Regions from separate parts of the Viridibacillus sp. d25.2 genome, predicted to be linked through region 2. Evidence: a T-box and tRNA genes for the amino acid it is inferred to sense, from the RefSeq annotation. Region 2 holds a T-box; the other holds one or more tRNA genes.

Region 1 (6,690 bases), 570 kb from region 2:
GCTTTTCGATATTGTTGGAGATGAAGATGAAGGTTATGAAAAAACAAACCGCCGCATGATTGTTGCTGAAGCTATGGCAGTTTTATCAGAAAAAGAAACACGCATTATCCAGCTTACATATTTGGAACAATTAAGTCAGAAAGAAGCAGGAGAAAGTCTCGGTATTTCTCAAATGCATGTTTCTAGGTTGCAGAGGAGAGCGATTAAAAAACTACAAGAGGCAATTGGTGCTACCAGCGGCATTCGTATTAAAATAGAATAATGATTTTATAATTTACATCTATGACTTACTAGAAGGAATAACAAATTACAGTTGGAAGAATGGACACCTTATTAAAGCGGTGTTGGTTGGCGAGAGCCAAAATAACAATAGAAACTTTGATGTTAGGAGTCTGCTCTTTTGGAGTAGGCTTTTTATTTATTGTAAAATAATGCAAAGGTGATGCATTGCTGGGCGACAAGAGTATTTGGACTTACCTATATGATAATATAAATAAGATAGAGAAAGGTTGTGACTGAATGGACAACAAAAAAATGCAGCAATTAATTTCGAAAGAACTTAGCATCCGACCAAAACAAGTAGAATCAGTTATCGAATTGTTAGAAGGTTCAAATACGGTGCCATTTATAGCGCGCTATCGTAAAGAAGTGACTGGTTCACTTGATGAAGTCCAAATTAAAGCAATCGAAGACCGTTATCATTATTTACAACAACTACAACAACGAAAAGAAGAAGTGCTTCGCCTTATTGATGAGCAAGGAAAGTTAACCGAAGAATTGAAAAAAGATATAGAAGCGGCAACTGTCCTAAAGCGGGTTGAAGATTTATATCGTCCTTATAAGCAAAAACGTAGAACAAAAGCTACAATCGCTAAAGAAAAAGGGTTAGAGCCTTTAGCGGATGAGTTGATGAAATTTAAGTCAACGGTACTTGAAGATTTAGCTGCACCTTATATCAATGAAAATGTGAAATCAGTTGAGGAAGCGTTACAAGGTGCTAGCGATATTTTAGCAGAGCGTTTTGCAGATGATGCGACTATTCGTGAGAAAATCCGTAAGCTATCATGGCAAAATAGCAAGATTCTTTCAGCGGTAAAAGATCAAAATTTAGACGAAAAATCTGTTTATGAAATGTACTATGAATACGAAGAACCGATTAATAAAATTGTTCCTCACCGTATATTAGCCATCAATCGTGGTGAAAAGGAAGATGTTTTGAAAATCAATATTGCTGTACCGGTAGAACGAGTACATCAATTAATGTGTACGGAATGGATACCACGTACATACTCACCCGCAGCTAAACAAGTGGAGTTAGCGATAGAAGATTCATACAAACGATTAATTCAACCTTCTATTGAAAGAGAATTACGTGGAGAGCTAACGGAAAAGGCAGAAGCTCAAGCGATTCATATTTTCTCTGAAAATTTACGAAACCTACTCTTGCAACCGCCATTAAAAGATCGCTATGTATTGGGACTAGATCCAGCGTATCGAACGGGTTGTAAGTTGGCTGTTGTGGACGATACAGGTAAAATGCTTGAAATCTCAGTTATCTACCCACATCCGCCTAAAGCAGATCCTGTACAATCCAAAAAGGTATTCAAGGACATATTGCAAAGGTACCCAATATCTATTATTGCTATTGGTAATGGGACAGCTTCTCGTGAGTCAGAACAGTTTGTAGCAGAATGCTTGAAAGAGTTAATTAGCGAGACAGCTTACGTTATTGTCAATGAAGCTGGGGCAAGTGTGTATTCAGCGTCAGAAGTGGCGCGTGAAGAGTTTCCGGATTTACAAGTTGAACAACGTAGTGCTGTTTCAATTGCAAGAAGATTACAAGATCCACTTGCTGAGCTTGTAAAAATTGAACCGAAAGCAGTCGGCGTAGGGCAATATCAGCATGATGTATCTCAGAAAAAGCTAGCAGATTCTTTAACTTTCATCGTTGAAACAGCTGTTAACCAAGTTGGTGTAGATGTGAATACTGCATCATCTTCACTTTTACAATATGTTTCAGGGCTTTCAAAAACAGTTGCAGAGAACATTGTTAAAGTCCGTGGTGAAAACGGGAAATTCATAGCTCGTACCCAGTTGAAGAAGATTCCACGCTTAGGGGCTAAGACTTATGAACAAGCAATCGGTTTTCTACGAATTTCTGAAGCGAAAAATCCGTTAGACGCTACAGGTATTCACCCAGAAAGTTATGATCTTGCCAATCAATTGCTTGAAGCTGCTTCTATTAAGAAGGAACAGCTAGGGACAGCAGAAGCTGAACAAGCGCTAGCTAACCTGGACATTGCAACTTTAAGCGCACAGTGGGATATAGGAGAAGTAACGTTAAAAGATGTCATCGATACATTGATGAAACCGTCTCGTGATCCACGTGATGCATTCCCTCAACCATTATTGAAGAAAGATATTTTGAAAATGGAAGATTTGCAGACGGGAATGGAGATGCAAGGGACAGTGCGCAACGTAGTCGATTTCGGTGCATTTGTTGATATCGGTGTGAAGCAAGATGGCCTTGTGCATATTTCTAAATTGAGAAATGGCTTTGTAAAGCACCCTCTAGATGTAGTAGCACTCGGGGATATCGTAACTGTGTGGGTGGAAAAGATTGAAAAAGATAAAGGAAGAATTGCGTTAACAATGCTTCCACCGGCAAAACAAATCGATTAATATAGTAGAAAGAATAAACCTCGCCATAAAGCGGGGTTTATTTTATAGAAGAAAGGGGAGAATAAGATGACAGATGAAGAGTTGCAAAACCTTGTAATAGAAATCTCAGAGAACGTATTCCATAAACCGTTTAGGCATCAAGCTTATTTTAATAAGCGACTACGCTCTACAGGTGGTAGATACTTATTGCAATCACATAATATCGAGATTAACCCGAAAGCCTTTGAAAAGTTCGGTATTCAAGAAGTAGAAGGAATTGTTCGTCATGAGTTATGTCATTATCATCTTCATATAGAAGGAAAGGGTTATAAACATCGTGATGCGGATTTCCGCCTCCTATTAAAGAACGCCAATGCTCCTAGATACTGTTCTAACTTAACTGAGAAAAAGGGGAAGAACGCTAATAAAAGTTATACTTATATATGTATAAAATGCGGTACAAACTATGTTAGGAAGATAAGAATGAACCCTTCCAAATACCGTTGTAGCAAGTGTTCAGGGCACATTAAGCAAATTGGTTAAAAGTTTTTTTAGAAAAACGCTTGACCTTTTCTAAATACCTGTCTATAATAATAAAAGTCGACAAGGTGATGACGACAAAATGCAACAAATTTTTCCGAAGTAGCTCAGTGGTAGAGCATCCGGCTGTTAACCGGACGGTCGTAGGTTCGAGTCCTACCTTCGGAGCCATATGGCCCCTTGGTCAAGCGGTTAAGACACCGCCCTTTCACGGCGGTAACACGGGTTCGAATCCCGTAGGGGTCACCAAGTTTTATATGGTCCGGTAGTTCAGTTGGTTAGAATGCCTGCCTGTCACGCAGGAGGTCGCGGGTTCGAGTCCCGTCCGGACCGCCATTTACTTTTTGGGGTATAGCCAAGCGGTAAGGCAACGGATTTTGATTCCGTCATGCCCTGGTTCGAATCCAGGTACCCCAGCCATTTTCATTCTTTTAGCTACGAGTCATTAGCTCAGTTGGTAGAGCATCTGACTTTTAATCAGAGGGTCGCAGGTTCGAATCCTGCATGACTCACCATTTTAACTTGACATTATGTTTTTAGGTGATATAATAGAAACCTATCATGTTTCAATTGAAATGCGGCCGTGGCGGAATGGCAGACGCGCTAGGTTGAGGGCCTAGTCGAGGTTGACTCGGTGGAGGTTCAAGTCCTCTCGACCGCACCAAAAAGTTTACAATATATAATATACGATATGCGCCCGTAGCTCAATTGGATAGAGCGTCTGACTACGGATCAGAAGGTTGTGGATTCGACTTCTGCCGGGCGCGCCATATTTTTTAAAAATTATAATATCAATGCGGGTGTAGTTTAGTGGTAAAACCACAGCCTTCCAAGCTGTTGTCGAGAGTTCGATTCTCTTCACCCGCTCCAATATAATTTATGAACCTTGAAAACTGAACATGCAAGACGTTAATCAATAAATGTTTTTGGACATCAACTCTGTTGATGGATCAAAACGAAATAGATATCATCTTCGGATGATACGCTAGCAAAGCTAATGAGCTTTCAAACTACTTTTATGGAGAGTTTGATCCTGGCTCAGGACGAACGCTGGCGGCGTGCCTAATACATGCAAGTCGAGCGAATGATGAAGAAGCTTGCTTCTTCTGATTTAGCGGCGGACGGGTGAGTAACACGTGGGCAACCTACCTAGTAGATTGGGATAACTCCGGGAAACCGGGGCTAATACCGAATAATCCATTTTGTCACATGGCAAAATGCTGAAAGGCGGTTTCGGCTGTCACTACTAGATGGGCCCGCGGTGCATTAGCTAGTTGGTGGGGTAACGGCCTACCAAGGCAACGATGCATAGCCGACCTGAGAGGGTGATCGGCCACATTGGGACTGAGACACGGCCCAAACTCCTACGGGAGGCAGCAGTAGGGAATCTTCCACAATGGACGAAAGTCTGATGGAGCAACGCCGCGTGAGTGATGAAGGTTTTCGGATCGTAAAACTCTGTTGTAAGGGAAGAACAAGTACGTTAGTAACTGAACGTACCTTGACGGTACCTTATTAGAAAGCCACGGCTAACTACGTGCCAGCAGCCGCGGTAATACGTAGGTGGCAAGCGTTGTCCGGATTTATTGGGCGTAAAGCGCGCGCAGGTGGTTTCTTAAGTCTGATGTGAAAGCCCACGGCTCAACCGTGGAGGGTCATTGGAAACTGGGAGACTTGAGTGCAGAAGAGGAAAGTGGAATTCCAAGTGTAGCGGTGAAATGCGTAGAGATTTGGAGGAACACCAGTGGCGAAGGCGACTTTCTGGTCTGTAACTGACACTGAGGCGCGAAAGCGTGGGGAGCAAACAGGATTAGATACCCTGGTAGTCCACGCCGTAAACGATGAGTGCTAAGTGTTAGGGGGTTTCCGCCCCTTAGTGCTGCAGCTAACGCATTAAGCACTCCGCCTGGGGAGTACGGCCGCAAGGTTGAAACTCAAAGGAATTGACGGGGGCCCGCACAAGCGGTGGAGCATGTGGTTTAATTCGAAGCAACGCGAAGAACCTTACCAGGTCTTGACATCCCAATGACCGCTCTAGAGATAGAGTTTTCCCTTCGGGGACATTGGTGACAGGTGGTGCATGGTTGTCGTCAGCTCGTGTCGTGAGATGTTGGGTTAAGTCCCGCAACGAGCGCAACCCTTGATCTTAGTTGCCATCATTTAGTTGGGCACTCTAAGGTGACTGCCGGTGACAAACCGGAGGAAGGTGGGGATGACGTCAAATCATCATGCCCCTTATGACCTGGGCTACACACGTGCTACAATGGACGATACAAAGAGTCGCTAACTCGCGAGGGTATGCTAATCTCATAAAATCGTTCTCAGTTCGGATTGTAGGCTGCAACTCGCCTACATGAAGCCGGAATCGCTAGTAATCGTGGATCAGCATGCCACGGTGAATACGTTCCCGGGCCTTGTACACACCGCCCGTCACACCACGAGAGTTTGTAACACCCGAAGTCGGTGAGGTAACCTTTATGGAGCCAGCCGCCGAAGGTGGGATAGATGATTGGGGTGAAGTCGTAACAAGGTAGCCGTATCGGAAGGTGCGGCTGGATCACCTCCTTTCTAAGGATAATTACGGAAACAGATCTTGGATCTGTCGATTAACGTCTTGCGTTCAGTTTTGAAGGCTCATTGTAAAATGATCTTCAAAACCTTGTTCTTTGAAAACTGGATAAAACGACATTGAAGCAAATTAAGTAACACATTTTTTATTATTAAGTTTTTTAGGCTTAATAACTAACTTTTAGGTTAAGTTATTAAGGGCGCATGGCGGATGCCTTGGCACTAGGAGCCGAAGAAGGACGGCACTAACACCGATATGCTTCGGGGAGCTGTAAGTGAGCTTTGATCCGGAGATTTCCGAATGGGGGAACCCACTGTTCGTAATGGAGCAGTATCTTGACGTGAATACATAGCGTCTTGATGGCAGACCCAGGGAACTGAAACATCTAAGTACCTGGAGGAAGAGAAAGAAAAATCGATTCCCTGAGTAGCGGCGAGCGAAACGGGAATAGCCCAAACCAAGAGGCTTGCCTCTTGGGGTTGTAGGACACTCTATATGGAGTTACAAAGGAATGAGTTAAACGAAGCGGTCTGGAAAGGCCCGCCAGAGCAGGTAACAGCCCTGTAGTTGAAAGTTCATTCTCTCTTGAGTGTATCCTGAGTACGGCGGAACACGTGAAATTCCGTCGGAATCTGGGAGGACCATCTCCCAAGGCTAAATACTACCTAGTGACCGATAGTGAACCAGTACCGTGAGGGAAAGGTGAAAAGCACCCCGGAAGGGGAGTGAAATAGATCCTGAAACCATGTGCCTACAAGTAGTTAGAGCCCGTTAATGGGTGATAGCGTGCCTTTTGTAGAATGAACCGGCGAGTTACGATTACATGCGAGGTTAAGTTTTAGAAGACGGAGCCGTAGCGAAAGCGAGTCTGAATAGGGCGAATGAGTATGTGGTTGTAGACCCGAAACCAGGTGATCTAC
Region 2 (6,690 bases):
CCTAAAATAAAAGTTCCAAAGAAAAACGTACTGTTTTTCTTTGGAACTTTTTTCGTTTTTCTCTGTTTTACTGAAAATAGCTGGAGGATTCCAGCTATTTTCAGTAAATTGTGGGCCATTGCCACAATGCCGTACTCCGTTCTCACTTTTTCTAAACCTCGAAGTGAGAATCGACGAAACGACCTATTGCCCTTGATATGACCAAATACACTCTCTACCTCGATTTTCCGTCGAGCGTAAATTTGTGCGTTTGGTTCTGACCAAAGGCTAGTTTGTGCTTTTGCTTTGAGTTCTTCATAAACGGTATTGTAGTGAATCTGTCGATTCCCTTTAGATTTTGAACATTGTGCTTTCAATGGGCAATCTGTACAATCTTCACATTCATATATTTTGAAGTCTCGTGAAAAACCATATTTATCTGTACGTGTAGAATAACGTTTAAAAAGTACTTTTCGATTGTTAGGGCATATGTATGTATCATCTTGTTCGTTGTAAACCCAGTTACTTGCATGACGAATGTCTTTTTTATAACTTCGTTTTTGTTCACTTAAAAATGTGCCATAAGGAATCAATGCCTGAAATTCTTGGTCCATTGAATAGAGATAATTGCTTTCACTTCCATAACCGGCATCTGCTATGACGTTTTTTGGGAACGGAACGGATGATTTTTTCAATTCTTCCAAATGTGGAATAAAGCATCGTGTATCAGTTGGACGTTGATGCAGAGTATAAAAAAGAATGAATTGATTTTCTGTTGCCATTTGTATATTGTAACCCGGTTTTAATTGTCCATTTTGCATGTGATCTTCTTTCATCCGCATGAATGTGGCGTCGGTATCCGTTTTAGAATAGCTATTGCGCTCACCGAATAACTGTTGTTGGTATTCATACTTTTCAAGGCGTGGACGAAAATCTTCACGAATTTGCTTTTTGAGTTTCTTGGATTCGCTTAACTTTCTACGTTTTTCCTTTCGGGCTTCTGGTTCTGTTTCATCTTGGAATTCTTTGGTTTGCTTGCTGATTTGGCGTGTAAGAATCTCTTCTGCTTGTTCTAGCTTCTCTTTTGGCGTAATAGAGGACTGGTTGTCCTCACTCACGATAGAGCATTCATCCCCTTTTACGACAGATTGAATAAATTGATAAGTCTCATCAATTTTCTCTTTCAGTTTTTCTTCAAAACGAGTTGTTGCTTTTTTCCATACAAAAGAATACTTATTAGCGTTAGCTTCAATCTTTGTGCCATCTAAAAAGTAGTTTTCCATTGTTATATACTTTTGTTCGATAAGTTGATGAATCATTTTTTCAAATAATAGTTGAATTCGTTCAACCATAAACGATGTTCTGAAACGGTTAATTGTACGATAATCTGGTTTTTGCATCGCAGCTAGCCACATTGCTGGGAGATTTTCATTCAGTAATTTGGCGATTTCTCGGCAAGAATATACTTTTTGCGAATACGCATAGAGAAGGACTTTTACCATCATTTTAGGATGATATGCACTGCGACCACCACCTTTGTATGGTTCGAAGAAGTATTCATCGTCTATTCCTTCGATCATTTCATCCACTACTCGCGCAATATGATTAATTGGAATAAGGTCTTGAAGATCGAAGAGGCATATACTTTGTTGGTTATTATATGGAATGAATGTAGGGTTTTCATTTTGATTTCTAGAAACGAGAGTTTCTTCTCCAATTTCTAGTGGAAGCGTTGTTTGAGTCATGTTATAATTTTCGTTAGTAGTCTTTGGATTGCTCATAAAAAATCGCCCTTTCCGTAATTGTTTGTTTTGTCACTTACATTTTACAAGAAAAGGCGATTTTTTTGTATTTAAATTTAAAGAAATAGGGCTGCACTCAAAAGTCGGTTTTCACCGACTTTTGGGACAGCCCCTTTTTGTTTGTATAAAATACTAAATAAATACATATATTTGCTAGAATTTGAATATTTGATACTTGTTTGAGAAAATAGAAGAGGGAGAAATTTCAAATAAAGAAAGGGGTAAGGAAGATGAAGCCTATATATACTTCTGCAAGTGAAGCGATTGCTGACATTCAAGATGGTATGACGCTTATGGTTGGTGGATTTGGCTTAGTAGGTATTCCAGAGCAACTCATTATAGCTTTAGTTGAAAAAGAAGTGAAAGACTTAACCATCATTTCAAACAATTGTGGCGTGGATGATTGGGGACTTGGACTTTTGCTACATAAAAAACAAATAAAGAAAATGATCGGCTCTTATGTAGGGGAAAATAAGGAGTTCGAGCGTCAAGTGCTGTCTGGTGAAATTGAGGTAGAACTTACACCTCAAGGTACTCTAGCCGAGAAAATCCGTGCAGGAGGAGCTGGGATTCCAGCATTTTATACACCTGCGGGAGTGGGGACTCCTGTTGCGGAAGGGAAGGAAACGCGCATATTCAATGGTAAGGAATATGTCTTAGAGGAAGCCTTACGTGCAGACTTTTCCTTAATAAGAGCAGCTAAAGCAGATCGTTTTGGTAATTTAATTTATAACAAAACAGCACAAAACTTTAATCCAATCATGGCTGCTGCTGGTCGTTTTACAATTGCTGAGGTAGAGGAACTAGTGGAGCCAGGGGATATTGATCCTAACCAAGTGCAAACACCGAGTATTTACGTCCAAGGTATAGTACAGGCAAAGCAGGAAAAAAGAATTGAACGCTTAATGATTCGTTCTTAAAGAAAGGGGACTTTGAGATATGAATGTAAGAGAAATAATTGCACGCCGTGCGGAGCAGGAAATTGCTGATGGGAATTATGTTAATTTAGGAATTGGTATGCCAACGTTAGTGGCTAATTATATAGCTCCAAATAAAGAGGTTATTTTACAATCAGAAAATGGATTACTAGGAATAGGACCTTATCCGACAGAGGATGAGGTAGATCCTGATCTGATTAATGCAGGGAAAGAAACGGTGACAACAATCCATGGCTCAGCTTTCTTTAGCAATGCCGAATCCTTTGCGATGATCCGCGGGGGACATATTGATGTCGCTATTTTAGGTGGAATGGAAGTGTCTGAAACTGGTGACTTAGCCAATTGGATGATTCCAGGGAAAATGATTAAAGGTATGGGCGGAGCGATGGACTTAGTACATGGTGCCAAGAAAATTATTGTAATCATGGAACATGTAGCAAAAGATGGCTCGCCTAAGATTAAAAAGGCTTGTGAGCTACCTTTGACAGGAAAGTCCGTTGTCGACAAGATCATTACTGAACGCGCTGTCATTGATGTAACACCTTCAGGACTGGTACTAAGAGAAGTATATGAAGGATATACAGTAGAAGAAGTTGTCGCAGCTACTGGAGCCGATTTAAACGTTGAAAATGTGCAAGAAAATGTAGTTGTTAGATAAGGGATTTCTGGATAAAAAGAAAGGCTTATGAAATTAAGTAGCTCAGATAATATTGAGAAGAGTAAAAAGGCAGACCATATCACAAACGAAATCGCAGTAAAATTATAATGAAATTAGAGAATAATTTAGCACAGAAAAACGCTTGGAAAATATCCAAGCGTTTTTCTTTATATTTATTTGTTTGAAATTCCAGACTGCATTTCGTAATTTCTTATGAACATTCCGTTTGATTTTATCATTCCAAACTTCTTATAATAAGGAACTAAGTCATCATCACAACACAAATCAACCATATAAATATCATCAAGTTCTTCAAACATTCGTTTTACTAATTCCTTGCCAATGCCTTTATTTTTATACTCTGGCAAAACTTCAAGGAACGGAATGTAGGCAGATAAAACCCCATCACTAATTGCTGTTATAAATCCAACTACTTGATTGGTATTTTCATCTAATGCAATGACCACTTTACTGCTATTTTTTAACAACTTCAAGTGAGTTTGTGGGTTTGGTGGATTAAGCCAATTCACAAAAAAGCCTTTCAACATATCAGACGAAATGCCATCAAGAGAATTTTTGTATATCATCATATATCAACTCCTAAATTTTTTTGAAATTTTAGGCAGATGATATATATCAAAAGTAAAGTAACAAAATTGCGACCTCCAAACATTTCTTTGGATACTATGTAAAAAAATATTCGACCCAAATTCTAAATATCCTTCTTATTTGTACTTTTTGTTCAACCACAATTTATTTGTTATCTAAGGTACAGTTAGATTTATTAACTTTATAGCGCTTTTGTGCAACTTCTACTGAGCAATTAAAAACGTTTTAACTTCTTTCAGGGGAAGTCTCCCACCTCTATAGGTGGTGAGATGAATGCGGATTTAAGCTGCCTTTCAGCGGGTGTCCAAACACCCGCTGAAAGAAGTTAAAGCCTCCGGCGGATGTCACGGAATCGGAAAGGAGTTCTTTGTGCAAGCACAAAGTCGATTCCGGACGCAATTATGCCGAGGCATAATTGATTTCGCGAGACACAGTGGATGGACTTCGCTTAATTTGTTTGGCAATCGCTCGAATAAAGGAAACCTGAAGTAAGTATGATTCTATTTTAGCGCGTTTAGATTTGGTAAGATGTTGGTAGCTCATAACTATATAATTGGTATCATATACTTAACACCTAAATAGGGGAAATCAACTCTTTACATATAATGTAATTCATTTCATTTTGTAAAAAATAATCATATTATTTCCAATGATTTTTAAATTGCTTGTCATTTTCGCTCAATTCGATTAGAATTAAATTCAATATAACATGACTATGAAAAGGAATAGTAAATTTATTTGATTTTCAAGAGAGCTAGCGGGTGGTGTAAGCTAGTAAATGGATAAATTGAACTCGCCTTGGAGTCTGCAATGGTGAATACAAGTGTAACCAAAGCCGTTTTCCGCGTTAAGGAGTCAAGTTGAGTGTCATACACTAATTTGGGTGGTACCGCGGGAACCTTTTTAAGCTCTCGTCCCTTTTTCTAGGGACGGGAGTTTTTGTTTTGTCTAAAGTATAGGAATATTATGACAACGCAATTGGTGAAACTTGTTTTATTAGTTTAAGGAGGAGAAATCATTGAATTTTAATCATCAAGAAATCGAGAAGAAATGGCAATCGTATTGGGAAGAAAATAATACATTTAAAACTGTCAATGACGAGTCAAAGCCAAAATTTTATGCACTAGATATGTTCCCTTATCCATCAGGAGCAGGTCTACATGTTGGACACCCAGAAGGATATACAGCAACAGATATTTTAAGTCGTTTCAAACGTATGCAAGGTTTTAATGTCCTTCATCCAATTGGTTGGGATGCATTCGGACTACCAGCTGAACAATATGCTCTAGACACAGGTAATGACCCAGCTGAATTTACTGCAAAAAATATTGCGACATTTAAACGTCAAATTCAAGAACTTGGCTTCTCATATGACTGGGATCGCGAAATCAATACAACAGATCCGAGTTACTATAAATGGACTCAATGGATTTTTGTTCAACTATATAAAAAAGGCTTAGCTTATATTGATGAAGTAGCTGTAAACTGGTGCCCAGCACTTGGTACAGTACTTGCCAATGAAGAAGTAATTGATGGTAAATCAGAACGTGGCGGGCACCCTGTTGAACGTCGTCCTATGAAACAATGGATGCTGAAAATTACTGCTTATGCTGACCGTTTAGTTGACGATTTAGAAGAAGTTGACTGGCCAGAAAATATTAAAGATATGCAACGTCATTGGATTGGTCGCTCTGAAGGTGCAGAAGTGGCATTCACAGTAGATGGTACAAAGCAAACGTTCCGAGTGTTCACAACACGTCCGGATACATTATTTGGTGCTACTTATGCAGTACTTGCTCCGGAACACAAACTAGTAGCAGAAATTACAACAGGTGCACAAAAAGCAGCAGTTGAAGCATACTTAGACGAAGTGAAAATGAAATCAGATCTTGAACGTACTGACCTTGCAAAAGAAAAAACAGGTGTCTTCACAGGAGCTTATGCTATTAATCCGATTAATGGCGAAAAGATGCCAATTTGGATTGCTGACTATGTACTTGCAACATACGGTACAGGTGCAATTATGGCTGTTCCTGCTCATGACGAACGTGATTATGAATTTGCGAAACAATTCGATTTACCAATCGTTGAAGTTGTAGCTGGTGGAAATATCGAAAAAGAAGCTTACGCTGGAGAAGGAAAACATATTAACTCTGGATTCCTTGATGGTTTAGACAAAGAAGAAGCTATTGCAAAAGCGATTGAATGGTTAGAAGAAAAAGGTGTCGGTGAAAAGAAAATTTCTTATCGTCTACGCGACTGGTTATTTAGCCGCCAACGTTATTGGGGTGAGCCAATCCCAGTTATCCATTGGGAAGATGGCGAAGTAACAACGCTTGATGAATCAGAGCTACCACTAATTTTACCTAAAACAGACGATATCCGCCCAAGTGGAACAGGTGAATCACCACTTGCGAATATTGCAGAGTGGGTAAATGTAGTTGACCCTGTAACAGGCAAAAAAGGTCGTCGTGAAACAAATACTATGCCACAATGGGCTGGCTCAAGCTGGTACTTCCTACGTTACATTGATCCAACGAATGATGAAATGCTGGCAGATCCAGAGTTATTAAAACGCTGGTTACCTGTTGATATTTACATTGGTGGTCAAGAACACGCTGTTCTGCACTTACTATATGCACGTTTCTGGCATAAAGTATTATATGATCTAGGTGTTGTACCAACTAAAGAACCTTTCCAAAAA

Evidence for each region. A T-box is a leader RNA that pairs with one kind of tRNA and senses whether it is charged. The one in region 2 lies ahead of leuS (leucine--tRNA ligase), so its partner is inferred to be a tRNA-Leu.
Region 1: it encodes a tRNA-Leu, which carries the amino acid that the T-box ahead of leuS (leucine--tRNA ligase) is inferred to sense. The anticodon was not compared.

Annotation. Positions count from the first base shown of each region.
Region 1 covers NZ_CM196652.1:566,063-572,752, forward strand. Annotated here, with positions in the region: gene sigB (RNA polymerase sigma factor SigB) at 1-262, shown strand, start outside; gene ACZLO7_RS02870 (Tex family protein) at 520-2,682, shown strand; gene ACZLO7_RS02875 (SprT family protein) at 2,749-3,204, shown strand; tRNA gene ACZLO7_RS02880 (tRNA-Asn) at 3,298-3,372, shown strand; tRNA gene ACZLO7_RS02885 (tRNA-Glu) at 3,376-3,450, shown strand; tRNA gene ACZLO7_RS02890 (tRNA-Asp) at 3,461-3,537, shown strand; tRNA gene ACZLO7_RS02895 (tRNA-Gln) at 3,547-3,621, shown strand; tRNA gene ACZLO7_RS02900 (tRNA-Lys) at 3,641-3,716, shown strand; tRNA gene ACZLO7_RS02905 (tRNA-Leu) at 3,779-3,865, shown strand; tRNA gene ACZLO7_RS02910 (tRNA-Arg) at 3,895-3,971, shown strand; tRNA gene ACZLO7_RS02915 (tRNA-Gly) at 3,998-4,071, shown strand; rRNA gene ACZLO7_RS02920 (16S ribosomal RNA) at 4,217-5,769, shown strand; rRNA gene ACZLO7_RS02925 (23S ribosomal RNA) at 5,954-6,690, shown strand, end outside.
Region 2 covers NZ_CM196652.1:1,131,522-1,138,211, forward strand. Annotated here, with positions in the region: gene ACZLO7_RS05640 (IS1182 family transposase) at 1-1,760, opposite strand, end outside; gene ACZLO7_RS05645 (CoA transferase subunit A) at 2,012-2,701, shown strand; gene ACZLO7_RS05650 (3-oxoacid CoA-transferase subunit B) at 2,721-3,377, shown strand; gene ACZLO7_RS05655 (GNAT family N-acetyltransferase) at 3,551-3,964, opposite strand; partial or broken gene ACZLO7_RS05660 (helix-turn-helix domain-containing protein) at 4,404-4,529, opposite strand; T-box leader at 4,693-4,908, shown strand; gene leuS (leucine--tRNA ligase) at 5,005-6,690, shown strand, end outside.